DNA from 3 places in the Endozoicomonas sp. Mp262 genome. Region 1 is predicted to be linked to each of the others. Evidence: predicted binding sites of a transcription regulator. Region 1 holds the regulator's gene; each other region holds the start of a gene.
What was found. Region 1 encodes sigma-54, which starts transcription at its own class of promoters, with help from an activator protein. Its sites were predicted from a motif close to TGGCACNNNNNTTGCTNT; they were not measured.
Positions count from the first base shown of each region.

Region 2: a site for sigma-54 is predicted at 2,476-2,493, ahead of glnK (P-II family nitrogen regulator). Genes of this name have one in related genera too.
Region 3: a site for sigma-54 is predicted at 1,711-1,728, ahead of ygeW (knotted carbamoyltransferase YgeW). Genes of this name have one in related genera too.

Region 1 is NZ_CP092489.1:2,258,396-2,264,247, forward strand. Features, by position in the region: gene rapZ (RNase adapter RapZ) at 1-94, opposite strand, end outside; gene ptsN (PTS IIA-like nitrogen regulatory protein PtsN) at 367-828, opposite strand; gene raiA (ribosome-associated translation inhibitor RaiA) at 847-1,158, opposite strand; gene MJ595_RS09990 (RNA polymerase factor sigma-54) at 1,282-2,748, opposite strand; gene lptB (LPS export ABC transporter ATP-binding protein) at 2,973-3,698, opposite strand; gene lptA (lipopolysaccharide transport periplasmic protein LptA) at 3,724-4,254, opposite strand; gene lptC (LPS export ABC transporter periplasmic protein LptC) at 4,241-4,810, opposite strand; gene MJ595_RS10010 (KpsF/GutQ family sugar-phosphate isomerase) at 4,842-5,816, opposite strand.
Region 2 is NZ_CP092489.1:1,669,022-1,674,873, reverse strand. Features, by position in the region: gene MJ595_RS07370 (IS1380 family transposase) at 1-241, shown strand, start outside; gene MJ595_RS07365 (ammonium transporter) at 699-1,946, opposite strand; gene glnK (P-II family nitrogen regulator) at 2,026-2,364, opposite strand; gene MJ595_RS07355 (caspase family protein) at 2,831-3,832, shown strand; gene MJ595_RS07350 (accessory factor UbiK family protein) at 3,945-4,217, shown strand; gene uvrA (excinuclease ABC subunit UvrA) at 4,214-5,852, opposite strand, start outside.
Region 3 is NZ_CP092489.1:3,751,555-3,757,406, forward strand. Features, by position in the region: gene yqeB (selenium-dependent molybdenum cofactor biosynthesis protein YqeB) at 1-1,407, shown strand, start outside; gene ygeW (knotted carbamoyltransferase YgeW) at 1,876-3,066, shown strand; gene dpaL (diaminopropionate ammonia-lyase) at 3,090-4,307, shown strand; gene MJ595_RS16320 (YgeY family selenium metabolism-linked hydrolase) at 4,370-5,593, shown strand; gene hydA (dihydropyrimidinase) at 5,666-5,852, shown strand, end outside.

The DNA of each region.
Region 1 (5,852 bases):
TATTGTCTACACAGTAGAATCCCCCGTCTTCAAGTGCATGCAGGGCTGAACTTTTTCCTGATCCGGATCGTCCACTGATAATAAATAGCTTCATAACACGTGATTTCCTGTCGGCCTCCTACTACAAAAGCACTCTAAGCTTTCAGCATAGAAAAGTATGGAGGGTTATTCATACAGATTTTAAACAAAATTTATGACTTTATGAATTATACCCATCACTCAATGGACAATAGGGAATAATTAGCGGGAAATGGAGTGGGATGCTGCTTCCCGTTAACTATTCCCTATTGTCCCGGGAAGTTGGGCAAACCTGTCTTTGGAGGCGGTCAGGTTATGGTTTTAAATCACTGGGGCCATCAAGAGATGTCAGGAAATCTCTACGGGAGTGGTAAAGTAGTCATAGAGCTCGTCCGATGAGTGGGCTTCACGTAATTTATTGAGCAGTGTGCTGGATTGAAACCGGCTGGCCAGGGCCTTAAGGATTTCCAGGTGTTCCTGGGTGTCTTCCACAGGTACAATCAGGGCAAAGACCAGATCCACGGGTTTCTGGTCCACTGCTTCGAAGTCAACGGGTTCCGCCAGCTGAAAAAGCAAGCCAGTGGGCTGGGTGCATGACTTGTGACGGCAGTGCGGAATAGCTATGCCATTGCCAAGACCCGTGGTGCCGAGGCGCTCACGGGACACAAGGCAGCCAAAAAGATCTTTGGCATTGATGGCAGGAACTTCGTCACTGATCAGGGTAGCAACGGCTTCAAGAACTTTCTTTTTGCTAACCCCGTGCACACCACAGAGGGTGCGCTCGGGAGTCAGTATGTTTTCAATGATCATACAATAATAAATATTGGCTCAGAACTTACCAGAGACGCCTTGTGTGCGATTCAGGTTTTTCTCTTTGTGTTTGACCAGCTGGCGGTCGAGCTTATCCGACAGCAAATCAATGGCGGCGTACATGTCCTCTGAGTCAGCGGCAGCATTGATATCTGCACCTCTTGTGTGAAGACTGGCTTCAGCCTTGTGGGTGAGTTTTTCTACACTCAGTGTCACTTGCACATTGGTGATACTATCGAAGTGTGCATCCAGGCGCTCAAGCTTTTTGGTTACGTAGTCGTGCAGAGCTTCTGTTACCTCGACATGATGTCCACTGATGTTGACTTGCATGTAGCGCTCTCCTGATCCCGTGTCTTGACTTCTACCAACCCCCGGGATCTTTCGGGTTGGTATAGGTTGATTCTATCATCCAAGACGCACCTTGCGATGCTTCAGGACAAAAAAATAATAATATTAAACGAGTCGCTTCCGTTCATTGGATGGCGGAATATGCAATGATTCCCGGTATTTGGCGATGGTACGCCTGGCCACCTTGATTCCCTGTTCTCCCAGTAATAGGGCAATTTTGTTGTCACTCAGGGGCTTCCGTGAATTTTCCTCGGCCACTATCTTCTTAATCAATGCCCGTATCGCTGTTGAGGAGCATTCGCCACCCCCGGCCGTACTGACATGACTGGAAAAAAAGAACTTTAGCTCATAAACCCCCCGGGGGGTATGCATATACTTTTGAGTGGTAACCCGGGAGATGGTGGATTCGTGCATGCCGACGGCATCAGCAATATCTGCCAGTACCAATGGCTTCATGGCTTCTTCACCCTGGTTGAAGAAGTCGTATTGGTACTCAACTATTTTTCGGGCAACCTTAAGCAGGGTGTCGTTGCGGCTTTGCAGGTTTTTTAAAAACCATTTTGCCTCCTGCAAGTGGTTTTTCATGAAAACATTATCCCGTGAACTATTGGCTCTCTGAACCATAGAGGCATAGTTGTTGTTAATTCGCAGGCGTGGAAGCGCTTCGGCATTCAGCTCAACCTGCCAACTGTTCTTGAACTTTCTGACCATAATGTCAGGGATGATGTATTCAGAGGCAGGTTGCTCAATCTCTGAACCGGGGTGGGGGTTAAGACTTTGAATCAGGCTTAGTGCTTCACGCAGAGGCTCTTCCTTTAGCTTCATTTTTTTCATGATACCGGCGTAATCATGATTACCCAGGGCAGGAAGGTGTTTGTCAATCAATTGGGCGGCAATATCCATATAGTCTGTGGAATCTGCCAGCTGATTAAGCTGAACGGTCAAGCATTCCCTGAGGTCATGGCTGGCACAGCCAACGGGGTCAAACTGCTGGATACGATGCTGTAGAACCATCACCTCATCCAGTTCAAGCTCCTCAAACTGTTGGTGAAGCGTCTTAAAAATATCTTCGATAGGGGTTGTCAGGTAGCCATTAGCGTTAACAGATTCAATGATAGTCAGGCCAATTAAACGATCCAGGTCGCTCATGGGGGCCATATTCAGCTGCCACTCCAGGTAGTCCTGCAGGGTGTCCACGGTGCGATTTTTGGCGAAGGGGTCCAGGTCTTCATCAGAAACGGGCGTAGCAGGCGCACTGGGATAGATATCATCCCACTTGGAATCCAAAGGAAGCTCTGATGGAATTTCATTATTCCACTCGGTTTCTTCTTTTGTTGTTTCCTGCCGGGGGCTGTCACTGAAGTCAGGTGGCTGCTCTCCCTGATATTGCTCTTCGCTGGCGGTGTTTGCAGAGTTGTCTTCCTCGGCCTCCAGCATAGGGTTTGACTCCAGTATTTCCTGAATCTCCTGCTGCAGATCCAGAGTAGATAACTGCAGTAGGCGAATGGCCTGCTGTAGCTGAGGAGTCATGGTCAGCTGCTGGCCCATTGTGAGCTGTAAGGATGGCTTCATAGGGCAACCGTTTACCTGTACTTCTTTATAAAAATTTTGACCTGTTATATTTGTACGTCATCTCCGTATAGTGGCGACTATAATCCTATCGTTGCCACAGGCAAAAGCAACTGATTTTTATAGGAATTCAGGTTTTCTGTATCTTGAAACCCGAGATGGCGAAAGATGCGTCCGGTGGGTGGCGGGTCGAAGTGGTAGGGTATTTCAACCCGCCGGGATAAAAGTTAAAGACTGAATTGATGCCCAAGATAGACATCACGGACTTTCTGGTTCGCTAATACCTTCTGACTGTCGCCTTCAGCAATGATATGTCCCTCACTGACAATGTAGGCATTCTCACAAATATCCAGGGTTTCCCTGACGTTGTGGTCAGTAATCAGGACGCCAATTCCGCGTTGTTGAAGGTGTCGTATAATCGCTTTAATGTCACCTACGGATATGGGGTCTACACCGGCAAAAGGCTCGTCCAGCAAAATGAAAGCGGGATCTGTAGCCAGGGCCCTGGCAATTTCGGCGCGTCGCCGTTCACCACCGGAAAGGCTCATTCCTGTACTGTCCCGGATATGGGTGATATGGAATTCTTCCAACAGGGACTCTGTTTTTTCAAGACGCTGCCGTTTTGATAAGTCCTTACGGGTTTCCAATATGGCCAGAATGTTATCCTTTACAGAAAGTCGGCGGAAGATAGAGGCCTCTTGTGGCAGGTAACCTATACCCGCCCTTGCCCTGCCATGCATCGGCTCGAAGGTAAGATCCCTTTGATCTATTCTGACAGCTCCCCCATCCGCTTTAACGAGACCCACTATCATATAAAAACAGGTGGTTTTACCGGCGCCATTGGGGCCTAGCAGGCCAACAATTTCACCACTATTGACTTGCAGGGAGACATCCCGGACCACCTGTCGTTTTTTATAGCTTTTACTAAGCTGTGTTGCGGTTAATGTTGCCATTCAGATGTATTTTAAAACCTTTGCTCTAGTTGGCAGGGGGGGTTGCAGCCTTTGGCTCCGGTCTGGGTTGGATGACCATGATGACCCGGCCTTTTTCGCCATTTCCGGCAGGTTGGCCAGAGGCATTAACGGTTTGCAGCTTCAGGTTGTATTCGATTTTTTCACCTTTGAATACATCGCCCTCCTGGGTGAGCTCTCCCTGTTGGAGTAGCTCAATGCGATCCCCGGCTGCATCATAGTTGATGGTGTTCCCCCAGGCTTTCAGCTTTCCCTTACCATTTTCCTGCTGTTGTTCGTAGTAGGCACGTTGGCCTTTTGCCACAACACGGGTCACTTTTCGATGGGCGTCATTGTATATGGTGATCAGGTCACCTTCTATCCGGGTACTTCCCTGAGTCATAATAACATTGCCACGGTACACGGAAATGCCTTTCTTATTATCAAGGTCAGCGGAGTTTGACTCAATTTCAATGGGCTTTTGCCGGTCTGATTGCAGCGCTGCTGCGATACCTGGAAGCATCAGTATCACAAGAAAAAAAGACTTAATTCGATTCATGGACTCCTCTTACCCTTGATTTAAGGTGGATCTGGCCTTTTTCATAATAGGTTTTCATTCCTATGGCCCTGACTTTGCTGTTGTTGCTGGTGATCAGTACAGGCAAGTCTGTTTCTGCCATTCCCTGGTCGGAATAGAGCGTAAGATAATCGGTATTCATCCGGGTGTGCCTGCCGGTGCTGATTTTATCCTGGTTCATAATGACATTATTCCATAGAACCAGCGTATCATTTCCTGATAATAATTTACCGTTCGCCGCATGGGCTGTGGTTATCTGTCCTGTTTTACGGTAGCTGGTCATGTGAGGCAAGCTCAATAGCGTCGTATCATTATGCGGGTAGTGGGAAATACTTTGGGATGTCAGCTGGTACTCAAGCTTGCCACCTTTACCGTATTGAAGAATATTGGCCTGTTCCAGAAAGTAGTCCGCATTTTTCCGGGCATCAGTGGATTTTTTCTGTGTTCCCGGGTGAAGGTCTGTGTCATAAGCCCAATAGCCCATAGCCAAAAGCATAAAAAGCAGGCTTAAAAAAATGGGAAGGTTCCGGTTGAACATGAATGGGACCTGATTCAGAGTGGCTAATAGATTACACAATGCCTGCTTTTAGCAGGTCGTGCATATTAATGGCACCAACGGCATGATTCTCATTGTCAACACAGATCAGTGCATTGATTTTGCGATCATCCATGATTTTGAGCGCCTCGGCAGCCAGTATATCCGGTGAAACTGTTGTGCACTTGGCGGTCATGACATCATCAATATTGGTGGTTTTGGGATTAGCCCCATGATCCAGTGCCCGCCTTAAATCACCATCAGTAAAAATACCAATAACTTTCCTTTGGCGGTCACATATGGCTGTCATCCCAAGCCCTTTTTGGGTAACTTCCAGCAAGGCATCGCCCAATAGGGTTCCCTCTGGAACCGTGGGCATTCGACTGCCCTGGTGCATGATATCCCTGACTTTAAGCAGGAGTTTGCGACCAAGGGTGCCGCCCGGGTGAGAGAATGCGAAGTCTTCCGCAGTAAACCCTCTGGCTTCAAGCAGGCTGATGGCCAGGGCGTCTCCCATCACCAGCTGGGCTGTGGTACTGGAGGTGGGCGCCAGATCCAAAGGGCAAGCTTCCCGGCCGACGCTGATATCCAGATTCACATCCGCTGCCCTGGCGAGGGTGGAACCGGGGTTTCCCGTCATACTCACAAGAGGGGTTCCCAGCCTTTTAAATAAGGGCAGCAGGGTAACGATTTCAGGGGTTTCACCGGAGTTGGACAGGGCAAGGATACTGTCATCATGGGTGACTGTTCCCATATCACCATGACTGGCTTCTCCGGGATGAACAAAGTAGGCCGGTGTTCCTGTGCTGGACAGGGTGGCTGCGATTTTGCGGGCAATGTGCCCGGATTTGCCCATCCCGGCAACAATCACGCGCCCCTGGCATTCCAGCAGGGTTCGACAAGCGGTTGAAAAATGGCTGTCAATCCTTGGGCTTAGAGACTGGATCGCTTCCAGTTCCATGGCAATGGCTTGCTTGCCTGAGCGAATAAACGAGTCGTTTTCGGTCATAGCTGTAGAAACCTGTGGGAGTTCGGCCTGTTATTT
Region 2 (5,852 bases), 590 kb from region 1:
GTGTTTGGGTGCACTGGTCTATAACATTCTGCGCTACATGGGGCAGAGTTGCTTGCTCGGGCCAGATGCGCCGGTACGTCATAAAGCCAAACGACGCCGGTTAAAAACCGTGATACAGGAACTCATCTACCTGGCTGCCCGTCTTCTGAAAAAAGGACATCAATACCGGCTACGCTTTGGTCGTTACTGTCCTGGTTTCAGGTCTTTCCATCAATTAATAAGCCAGCATGCACTTTGTTGATTGAATAGCGAGATAGAAAAAAATGCCATAAATGAGAAAGTACTGTATTGATAACGGTAGGGCTTCTTTCAACCTGTCTTCAAGTTTGATGATATTTTGATCAGCATTTATGCTTAAAAACGACATAAAAACACTTCAATCAATAACCCGAGTTATTTTCAAAGGAAAAAATTAATCAGCACATTTTCAAAACTGCCGGGCAAATCAAGAAATCACGGATTCAGGTCTTTTCTCTCCCACTTAAAGCAAAAAAAACCATAAATCCTGCAAGACAGTCAGGAATACGAATACAAAAGTAATACTTATTGTTCAGGCGCTATACTGACCAGAAGCCAATAACGGGGAAGACTCAGGTCTTTTCCCTTGAACTTAAAAAAACAGTGTGATCGGTTGATGCCTCTTTTGCTCCAACCGACCACAGAAGTATTATCGAGATTAAACTCAGCCCTCTTTCCCTCTACTTCGCCTTAAACTCGGGATAGGCTTCTACTCCACATTCAGCAACATCTGCACCGACATATTCCTGTTCCTTGCTGATTCGCAAGCCAACAATGAATTTAATCCCGCCCCAAACAATCAATGAGGAAATAAATACCCAGGTAAAAATAGATGCTATGCCTAACAGTTGAGCTCCAAGAGTGGCATCAGCATTACTCAGAGGTACCGCCAGCAGTCCCCAGATACCCACAACGCCATGAACAGAAATGGCACCTACCGGGTCATCAATATGCAATCTATCCAGTGTTATAATTGAAAGAACGACTAATACACCTCCAGCAGCACCGATCAATGTGGAGCTCAATGCTGATGGGGTTAAGGGTTCCGCAGTAATTGCAACCAGACCAGCCAGTGCGCCATTAAGAGCCATAGTCAGGTCAGCCTTGCCAAATAACAGACGGGCTGTAATCAAGGCCGTGATCACACCACCTGTTGCAGCAGCATTGGTATTAACGAATATCTGCGCCACTGCATTGGCATTTTCCACATCGGCGATTTTTAATTGTGATCCACCATTAAAACCGAACCAGCCCAACCATAGAATAAATGTCCCCAGAGTTGCTAAAGGCAGATTGGAACCCGGAATAGCATTGATTCCGCCGCTCTTACCATACTTACCTTCGCGAGCCCCCAATAACAGAACACCAGCAAGCGCAGCAGATGCACCCGCAAGATGGACGACTCCGGAACCTGCAAAATCCAGGAATCCATGGGCATCAAGAAATCCGGCTCCCCACTTCCAGAAACCCTGAACCGGATATATAAACCCTGTCATAAATACGGCAAATAGCAGGAAAGACCAAAGCTTCATCCGCTCTGCTACCGCACCGGAAACAATAGACATGGCTGTAGCAACAAATACAACCTGGAAGAAAAAGTCTGAACGCTGGGCATAGTACGGAGCATCATCCCCTCCCGCCATCACCGCTTCAACTGTATTTTCTGTGCCCAGTAATGTGCCAAATACCGGCACAATTCCACCTTCATTGGCACCGGGATACATGATCTGATAGCCACACAACAGGTACATGGTGCAGGCAATGGCAAACAGGGCAATATTTTTTGTCAAAATTTCCACTGTATTTTTTGAACGGACCAAACCGGCTTCAAGCATGGCAAAGCCTGCCGCCATCCACATCACCAAAGCACCACATACCAGGAAATAAAAGGTGTCGAGCGCATACGACACTTGAATAATATTATCCACGGGACCCCTCCCAGGTTTAGAAATGTTTTTTCTTATTATTAGGGTTTATTGACAGAACTAAGCCCGGCAGGCTCCTAGACTAAATGGCATCCTCTCCAGTTTCGCCGGTTCTGATGCGTATCGCCTGCTCCAGATTAGTTACAAAAATTTTGCCATCACCGATTTTCCCCGTATTAGCAGCCTTGGAGATCGATTCAATAACCTGCTCCAACAATTCATCAGGAATGGCCACTTCAATCTTCACCTTGGGCAGGAAATCAACCACATACTCTGCACCACGGTATAGCTCGGTATGCCCCTTCTGTCGTCCAAACCCTTTTACCTCAGTTACTGTAATTCCTTGCACGCTGATGTCTGAAAGCGCCTCGCGAACATCATCCAGTTTAAACGGCTTGATAATGGCAGAAACCAACTTCATAAATATATTCTCCTGAAAGTTACGATCCGGGAGGGGTAGTCCGGCGCTTATCCAAATCAAGCTGCCAGTCTACGCCTACTGGTTACGACATCCAATAAACTGCTTATTAAATAAGCAGAAAGTATGCCAACATAACCATGATGCATAAAGTGGGTGAAATATAAGAAAATGCATCAATTAATGCACCGAATATAGATAACAGGGAGCTTTACTGACATTTATGCACTCATAAAGTGCGTCAATGAAGTGCCTGTTTGCACGAACAGGCGCTTATAAGAAAACTAACCCTTAGCCCAGTCCAAGCATTCAGATTTATTTGAAAATCCAGAAAACCCTCAGCCAAAATTAGGAGGTAAAGCTAAACTGCGCCAATATAGAAAGCACATGTTTTCTATGGGCTGTTTAGGAAGCTGACCGAGATACGTAAAGGCTCGAAACCATTGTTGTACATGTGGAAGATACTGGCATGAAATATTATGACTCTATCTCTCTCAAACTTTTTTCTATCTGGTGGCTGTGCTTTTTCGCTCTGGATGCATGGCCAACCCAGCCATGGTTCAAAGCTGTTCCAGCTTATATTGCCCGTATCACACCTCCCTCATACCTTGAAGCCTGGCTATGTTCAACCGCCCTCTTAAAATATCAAAACAGGCACAAAACATTAATACTACTGGTAGCTCAAAACTATACACATAGTAAATACACGAATCTTAAAGGGTGTATAAACGATGCCATTAATTTAAGATATTTTCTGAAAAAAATGGGGTATCCGGAAAAAAATATAAGACTGATAACCGATGAAAAACAAAATATAACCACCGAGCAAGTCATTGATGAAATAGAACAGATAGCCAATAAAACAACCCGGCACTGGATGGACTGGAATACCGTAATTATTGCTTTTAGCGGTCATGGCTCCAGTTCAAAAGAAAGGAAAACCTCTCAGGAAAAAGATAAGCGGGATGAACTCCTGGTCTGTGGTGACGGCTGTATATCTGACAATAAGCTGCATGAGCTGTTAAAGCTGTTTGACAGAAAATGTAACGTATTCTTTTCCTTTGATACCTGTCACTCTGCAACAATGCTGGATCTTCAATATATATGCCGCTCGGAGTGGAACGCAGATACGGCTGAATTCAGGTTAAAAAGGGACAAAAACAGCAAGTATTCCTACATAGCCGCCAATGTGGTCATGATCTCTGGCTGTCGGGATAGCCAAACCTCTGCCGATGCCCTTCTGCAAAACCCTGAGCGCAGGGAAACCCGCTACTTCAGCAGGTTAAACTGGAGCCGACAAGGTGCCTACACAAACACCTTGTTAAAACTGTTAAAAAAATCACATGCTAACTACAAGCTTCTGAGCCTTCCGCTACACCTTTCTGAATCACTGCACAAAAGGTTCAAACAGCGCCCTGTTCTCTCATCCAGCTTTTATATTCCCCGATACTTCCAGCTCTTTGACTGGTAGTACTTACTGAGCCAGCGAACCAAGCGCAGCTTGGCAGCCTTCAAGAACATCGGCAAATCGCCCTCCTTGTTATATGATGCACCATAAATCAAGACGTACTGGAACCTGACGAATGATTGATAAAGCTGCACTGATCAATAATATCGCCGAAAAAGCAGGTCAGTTACTGGGAGGCGAGAAAAGCCAGACCAGGGAAGATATTGAACGTAATATCAAGGCCCTGGTAACCAGCGCCCTGTCTCGCCTTGATCTGGTGAACAGGGATGAGTTTGACACCCAGGTTGCCGTATTGCAGCATACCCGGGAACGCTTGGAAACCCTTGAAAAACAGGTGGCTGAATTAAATAAAGGCGATACTGAACAGACCCGGGATTCAGAGAACTAATTTAAACTCTGCTTTAGAAAACGTCCTGTATGGGATACTTCCCTTTTGGATACCTCTTCAGGTGTGCCTGAAGCAATGATTTGCCCACCACCATCACCGCCTTCCGGCCCAAGGTCAACAATCCAGTCGGCTGTTTTGATGACATCCAGGTTATGTTCAATAACCACTACGGTGTTGCCATGATCCCGCAGCCGATGCAAAACAGTGAGTAGTTGTTGTATATCGTGAAAATGCAAACCGGTGGTTGGCTCATCCAGGATATAAAGCGTTTTCCCGGTATCCCGTTTAGACAGTTCTTTTGCCAGCTTAACCCGCTGGGCTTCTCCACCAGATAGCGTTGTTGCGTTCTGTCCCAGTTGAATATAGGACAGCCCCACATCCATCAGGGTCTGAAGCTTGCGCCTGACGGCGGGGATAGGATCAAAGAATGCAAGGGCATCTTCCACAGTCATGGATAGCACCTCATGGATGCTTTTACCCTTATATTTAACATCAAGGGTTTCCCGGTTATAGCGCTTGCCTTTGCAAACATCACAGGGAACATAGATGTCTGGTAGAAAGTGCATTTCCACCTTAATCACACCGTCGCCCTGACAAGCTTCACAGCGCCCCCCTTTAACATTAAAACTGAACCGCCCCGGTTTATAGCCGCGGGAACGAGCTTCCTGGGTGCCCGCAAAAAGTTCACGAATTGCGGTAAAAATACCAGTGTAGGTGGCCGGATTAGAGCGAGGTGTTCGACCAATGGGGCTTTGGTCTATATCAATGCATTTATCCAGATGGGTCAGGCCACTGATCTTTTTATAGGATGACGCCGTTAGTGTGGTGGCCTTATTGAGTTTATGGGCGGCCACCGGATAGAGGGTGTTGTTAATCAGGGTTGATTTACCGGAGCCTGAGACACCGGTGACACAGGTCATCAACCCCACAGGAATTTCCAGGGAAACATTTTTAAGATTATTTCCGGAACAACCGGTCAGCTTCAGAATCCGTTTCTTATCAAACGGAGTACGGTTTTCCGGAACAGCGATTTTTTTAATACCCGACAGGTACTGTCCGGTTAAAGACGCTTCCGTATCCATGACCTGCGCCGGTGTACCCTGGGCAACAATACTGCCGCCATGAACGCCAGCTCCGGGACCGATATCAATGACATGGTCTGCAGTACGAATGGCATCTTCATCGTGTTCAACCACAATCACTGTATTGCCAAGGTCACGAAGCCGGGTCAATGTATTAAGCAGCCGTTCGTTATCCCTTTGATGCAGGCCGATACTGGGTTCATCCAGAATATACATAACCCCCACCAGCCCCGCACCAATCTGGCTGGCCAACCGGATGCGCTGGGCTTCGCCCCCGGAGAGGGTATCAGCGCTGCGATCCAGGGTCAGGTAATTGAGACCAACATTGACCAGAAAACTGAGACGGTCACAGATTTCTTTAAGAATCTTTGCGGCAATTTCTCCTCGCTGGCCCGGTAACTTCAATTGTTCAAAATAGGCCAGGGCTTTTTCAACAGGCAGGCAAGCCAGTTCCGGTAAATTTTCCTCCTGGATAAACACATTGCGGGCTTCTTTCCTGAGCCGGGTTCCCTTACACCCCGGACAGGGCTGGGTACTGAGGTATTTTGATAAC
Region 3 (5,852 bases), 1.5 Mb from region 1:
GAGGGGCGGTCAAGAACGGTTAAAGGTAGTATGTCAAGGGCTGGCAAAGATGCCATGGACATGGACTGTGGTGGCACTATGAAGGTTCATATTGATGTTCAGGGTATCCGCCCGGATATGCTGCTGGTGGGGGGCGGTCACGTTAACCGGGCTGTTGCAAAACTGGCGGCGGTACTGGGTTATACCATGACTGTGGTGGATTCCTGGGAACCTAACCTTAATGCCCGCTTTTTCCCCCCTCAAACCCGGTTTTTCCTCGGTGGCACCATTACAGGGGCTATCGGTCAGGCAACTATCAGAGACAATACCCAGGTTATTATCGCCACAAACCATGAAGATACTGTGGCATTGCCTGTTATTTTAAAAAGCCCTGCCAGGCATATAGGTCAGCTGGCCAGCAGGAGAAAAGTGGGGATTCTTCGGGAGAAATGCCGGGAGGCAGGCATCAGTGAAGCCCGTTTTAATCAGGTGCGTACCCCGGTAGGGCTGGATATCGGTGCGGAAAGTCCGGAGGAAATTGCCCTGAGCATTATGGCGGAAGTGCTGGCTCTATCTAAAGGTAAGGCGTTGAACTCTGGTCTGCCTTGCGTATCTATCAATGGTAACAGGCGGGTTGTTATTCGTGGAGCCGGGGATTTAGCCACGGGAACTGCCGTTAAACTCCATAACTGTGGCTTTCAGGTGGTGATGCTGGATCTGCCAAAGCCCACCGTTATCAGAACCAATGTATCCTTTGCGGGAGCCTTGCTGAACAGTAATGAATCTATCTGCGTCGAAGGAATTACCGCTCGCAAGGCCTGCTCCGTGAGTGACGCAAGAAGGGTACTGGATCAGGGGGAGGTGGCCGTGCTCGCTGACCCCGATTGTCATACCTTGAGGCAGCTTAAGCCCGCTATTCTGGTGGATGGCATTCTGGCCAAGAGGAACCTGGGAACCACCCGCGATATGGCACCGGTCACCATCGCCCTTGGCCCGGGTTTCAGTGCCGGTGACGACGTGGATGCGGTGATTGAAACCTGTCGTGGTCATAGCCTGGCCAATGTTATCTATCAGTGTGAGGCTTTACCTGATACGGGTAAACCGGGCAATATCCTGGGCTATGATAAAGAGCGGGTTTTGCATGCACCCTGTGCCGGACGGGTGTTGCCTAAAGCGGTGATTGGTGATTTGGTTCAGGAAGGCCAGATTATCGCAGTGATTGAAACCGGGGAGGGTGAGCAACCCGTGACAACCAGAATTAGTGGCAAGGTTCGCGGGTTGATTACCGCAGGAACATCGGTGACCGAAGGCTTCAAGGTGGGCGATATCGATCCCAGGGGAGCCTCTGTTGAACATACCACCGTGTCCGATAAGGCAAGGGCTATTGCCGGTGGTGTGCTGGAGGCTATTCTGAAACTGTCCCGATAAAGGGCAGTCGCTGTGATTGTTTTATGGCCCTGACGGTTTATTGGTTTGCAAACGTCAGGGCTTTTTTTTGAGTGGGGTTTCAAATTGATTGGTTTTTTTCTGTTTTATCAAACTGATAGATCAAAGCGAGCTTAGTGTTTTGTTCCTGAAAAATAGAAATTGCTTCAGGTCATTTTTTTAAATATGGAAAACTTAATTCTAAAGACCACGTTATTTGCATAGTTATTACCTATCACTGATGAATAAAGGGCGATGGATAGTTTTCCAGAAAAATTATTTTTTTGTGGGTTCGTTATCAAGAGTTGGCACGCATATTGGCTATTAAAAGCCATAAATAACAATCTGGCTGATTCTTAGGTATTGCATGGTTAACCACTTCGTATGCCATAGCGTTCAGCCATTCAATGACCCCGGATTCAGGGGCGTTTTTTAGCTCCGGAATCGCTATACCCAAAATAAGGAAACACCGTGAGTAGCTTCAATGCGTTAATACAACAGATTCAAGCCTTCGACACACAACTGCATAACAAGGATCTTATGTTGACCTGGGAGCAGTCAACAGACGAGTTGAAACAGGTATTGAGCGTTGCCGAGGCACTCCGAACCCTGAGAAATGAAAATATCTCCACCCGGGTATTCGACAGTGGTCTGGGTGTTTCCCTGTTCCGGGACAACTCCACCCGTACCCGTTTCTCTTTCTCTTCTGCCTGTAACATGCTGGGGCTGGCAGTGCAGGATCTGGATGAAGGAAAGTCCCAGATTGCCCACGGTGAAACCGTTCGTGAAACAGCCAACATGATCTCTTTCTGCGCCGATGTGATTGGTATTCGTGATGACATGTACCTGGGTTACGGCAACAGGTATATGCGTGAAGTGGGCAAGGCACTGGACTTCGGTAAGGAAAACGGGGTTCTGGCACAGCGTCCCGGTGTGGTTAACCTGCAGTGCGACATTGACCACCCAACCCAGAGCATGGCAGACCTGGCCTGGCTCACCGAACACTTCGGCAGTCTTGAAAACCTGAAGGGCAAGAAAATTGCCATGACCTGGGCGTACTCCCCCAGCTACGGCAAGCCACTGTCTGTTCCCCAGGGCATTATTGGCCTGATGACCCGCTTTGGCATGGATGTCACCCTGGCCCACCCTGAAGGCTATGACCTGATCCCGGAAGTGGTGGAAACCGCAGGCCGTCAGGCCAAAGAAAGTGGTGGCAGTTTCAGGCAGGTCAGCACCATGGCTGAAGCCTTTAAAGAGGCTGACATTGTCTATCCAAAGTCCTGGGCTCCCTATCATGTCATGGGTCGTCGTACCGACCTGTTAAAAGCCGGTGACCATGATGGCCTCAAGGCGCTGGAACAGGAGTGTCTCGCCGAAAATGCCCGGCATAAACACTGGCACTGCACAGAGGAGATGATGAAGCTGACCCGTGATGGTGAAGGGCTCTACATGCACTGCCTGCCGGCAGATATTACCGGGGTTTCCTGCGAGGAAGGCGAGGTCACAGAAAGTGTCTTCAACAAGTATTTGATCCATACCTACAAGGAAGCAGGCTGGAAGCCATTCATTATCGCTTCCATGATCCTTAATCGGCGCTTTGCAAACCCTGAAATAGTGCTGGAAAACCTGATGAAAAATGGTGCCCGTCGTATTGATGCCTGATTGCATCAAGGGAGGTGCATACCATGTCAACATTTGCCTTATCCATTGAGCAGATGCCAAACCGTTTTTTTAACGGTCAATCTTCGCCCCTGTTCAGTGCAGAAATAGCCAGTGCTGTTCGGGCTTTTCATCGAAGGATTCCGGGTTACCAGGCGACGCCACTTTGCTCGCTTGATGGGCTGGCGAGAAAACTCGGTTTGGGGAAAATTCTGGTAAAGGATGAGTCCTATCGTTTTGGCCTCAATGCTTTCAAGGTATTAGGGGGTTCTTACGCCATTGGTCAAAGTATTACCAGAAAACTCGGTATTCCCCTGGAGTCATTCAGTTTTGACAACCTGAACGGCCATGAGCCTATCACCTTTGCCACCGCTACCGATGGCAACCACGGTCGTGGTGTTGCCTGGGCAGCGATGAAACTGGGTCAGCAGGCTGTTGTTTACATGCCAAAGGGCGCAGCGCAGGAGCGGGTAGATAACATTAGAAGGCTGGGTGCTGAGTGCATAGTCACTGACTTGAACTACGACGACGCTGTTCGTCTTGCCTGTCAACAGGCGGATGAAAACGGCTGGTTGATGGTTCAGGACACTGCCTGGGCAGGCTATACCGAAATTCCCACCTGGATTATGCAGGGTTATACAACCATGGCTGATGAAGCCGTTGAGCAGATGCAGGCCATGGGTATAGAGCGTCCCACTCACACTATTCTACAAGCCGGAGTTGGTGCTATGGCGGGTGGGGTGGTGGGTTATCTGGCTAACCGTTTTGGCGCTGACCGGTTCACCGCTATTACCGCTGAGCCTCATCAGGCGAACTGCATCTATCGGTCTGGCTGTAGCGATGATGGTTCAGCCATTAATGTTCCGGGGGATCTGGATACCATGATGGTTGGCCTGGCCTGCGGTGAGCCGAATCCGCTGGGCTGGGAGGTACTAAGGAATTGCTGTCGGCACTTCCTTTCCGTGGAAGACCGAACCGCAGCATTAGGTATGAGGATTCAGGCCAGCCCGATGAAAGGGGATCAGGCCATTATTTCCGGAGAGTCCGGTGCCATTGGTGTAGGAATGCTTTACGCCATTGCCTGCCATCCGGATTCAGAAAGCATCATGAACAGTCTTGGGCTGGACCATCACTCTGTGGTGCTTCTTTTCAATACCGAAGGCGATACCGATCCGGTGAATTATCAGGATGTGGTCTGGGAAGGTAAATACGGTATTGGATCCAGTCAAAGTCAATATTCATAACGTTAAGGTGGTTGACGGGTTGAAACAAAACCCGTCAACAAGGATATCAAGGATATAAAACCATGAGCAGTGAACTTAAAATCCCCTTTGCTGAAATCCTGAAAAAAGCGGAGGAATATAAACCGGAAATGACCCGTTTTCTGCGGGACATGATCGCCATTCCCAGCGAGTCCTGCGATGAAAAAAAGGTGGTTCTTCGCATTAAGGAAGAGATGGAAAGGGTGGGTTTTGACAGGGTGGACATTGACCCACAGGGTAACGTGCTGGGTTACATGGGCCATGGCAAGCGGATTATTGCCATGGATGCCCATATTGATACCGTCGGGGTCGGTAACCTGGATAACTGGACCTTTGATCCCTACGAAGGTTATGAAAATGATGAGACCATTGGTGGTCGTGGTGCATCTGACCAGGAAGGGGGAATGGCATCCATGGTCTATGCCGGTAAGATCATCAAGGATCTGGGGCTGGAAGATGACTATACACTGGTGGTCACTGGTACGGTTCAGGAAGAGGATTGTGATGGCCTGTGCTGGCAGTACATTATTAATGAAACCGGCCTGCACCCTGAGTTTGTTGTCAGTACCGAGCCAACCGATTGCAACATCTACCGTGGTCAGCGGGGGCGAATGGAAATCCGTGTGGATGTCAGTGGTATCAGCTGCCATGGCTCGGCACCAGAACGTGGTGATAACGCCATCTTCAAGATGGGGCCGATTCTGAATGAACTCAAGGAACTCTCCAGTCATCTCGGTGATGACGAGTTTCTCGGTAAAGGTACACTGACCGTTTCCGAAATTTTCTTCACGTCTCCAAGCCGCTGCGCCGTTGCTGACAGTTGCGCGATTTCCATTGACCGTCGTCTGACCTGGGGTGAAACCTGGGAAGGTGCCCTGGATGAAATACGGGCACTGCCCAGTGTGAAACAGGCAGACGCCAGGGTTTCCATGTACAACTATGACCGTCCTGCCTACACCGGCCTGGTGTATGAGACCGAGTGCTATTTCCCGGCCTGGCAGATTCCTGAAGACCACCTGGTGACCAGGACGACCAGCGAGTGTTTCGAGCTGCTCTTTGATAAAAAGCCACTGGTCGATAAGTGGACATTTTCCACTAACGGCGTGTCTATCATGGGTCGGTATAACATCCCTGTGATTGGTTTTGGTCCAGGCAAAGAGCCGGAAGCCCATGCACCCAATGAAAAGACCTGGAAAGACCACCTGGTGAAGTGTGCGGCCATGTATGCAGCTATTCCAGGTATGTATCTCCATAACCTGCAAAAATAATAGCCCCTCAAAGTTAGTCGGCTCAGACCGTGAGCCGACTTTTTAAGACTCCTGACCAGAAGGTAAGGAATCATGAGTGTCCTGATAAAAAATGCGACATTGGTGAATGCGGATACCAGTGAGCGGGCAGATATACTGACTCGCAACGGTATTATCGAAAAAATAGCATCAGAGATTGAGCCTTCAGAGGTGGGGGGCGTGGAAGGCGGCCTGACAGAAATTATTGATGCCGCCGGGCATTATGTGATTCCTGGCGGCG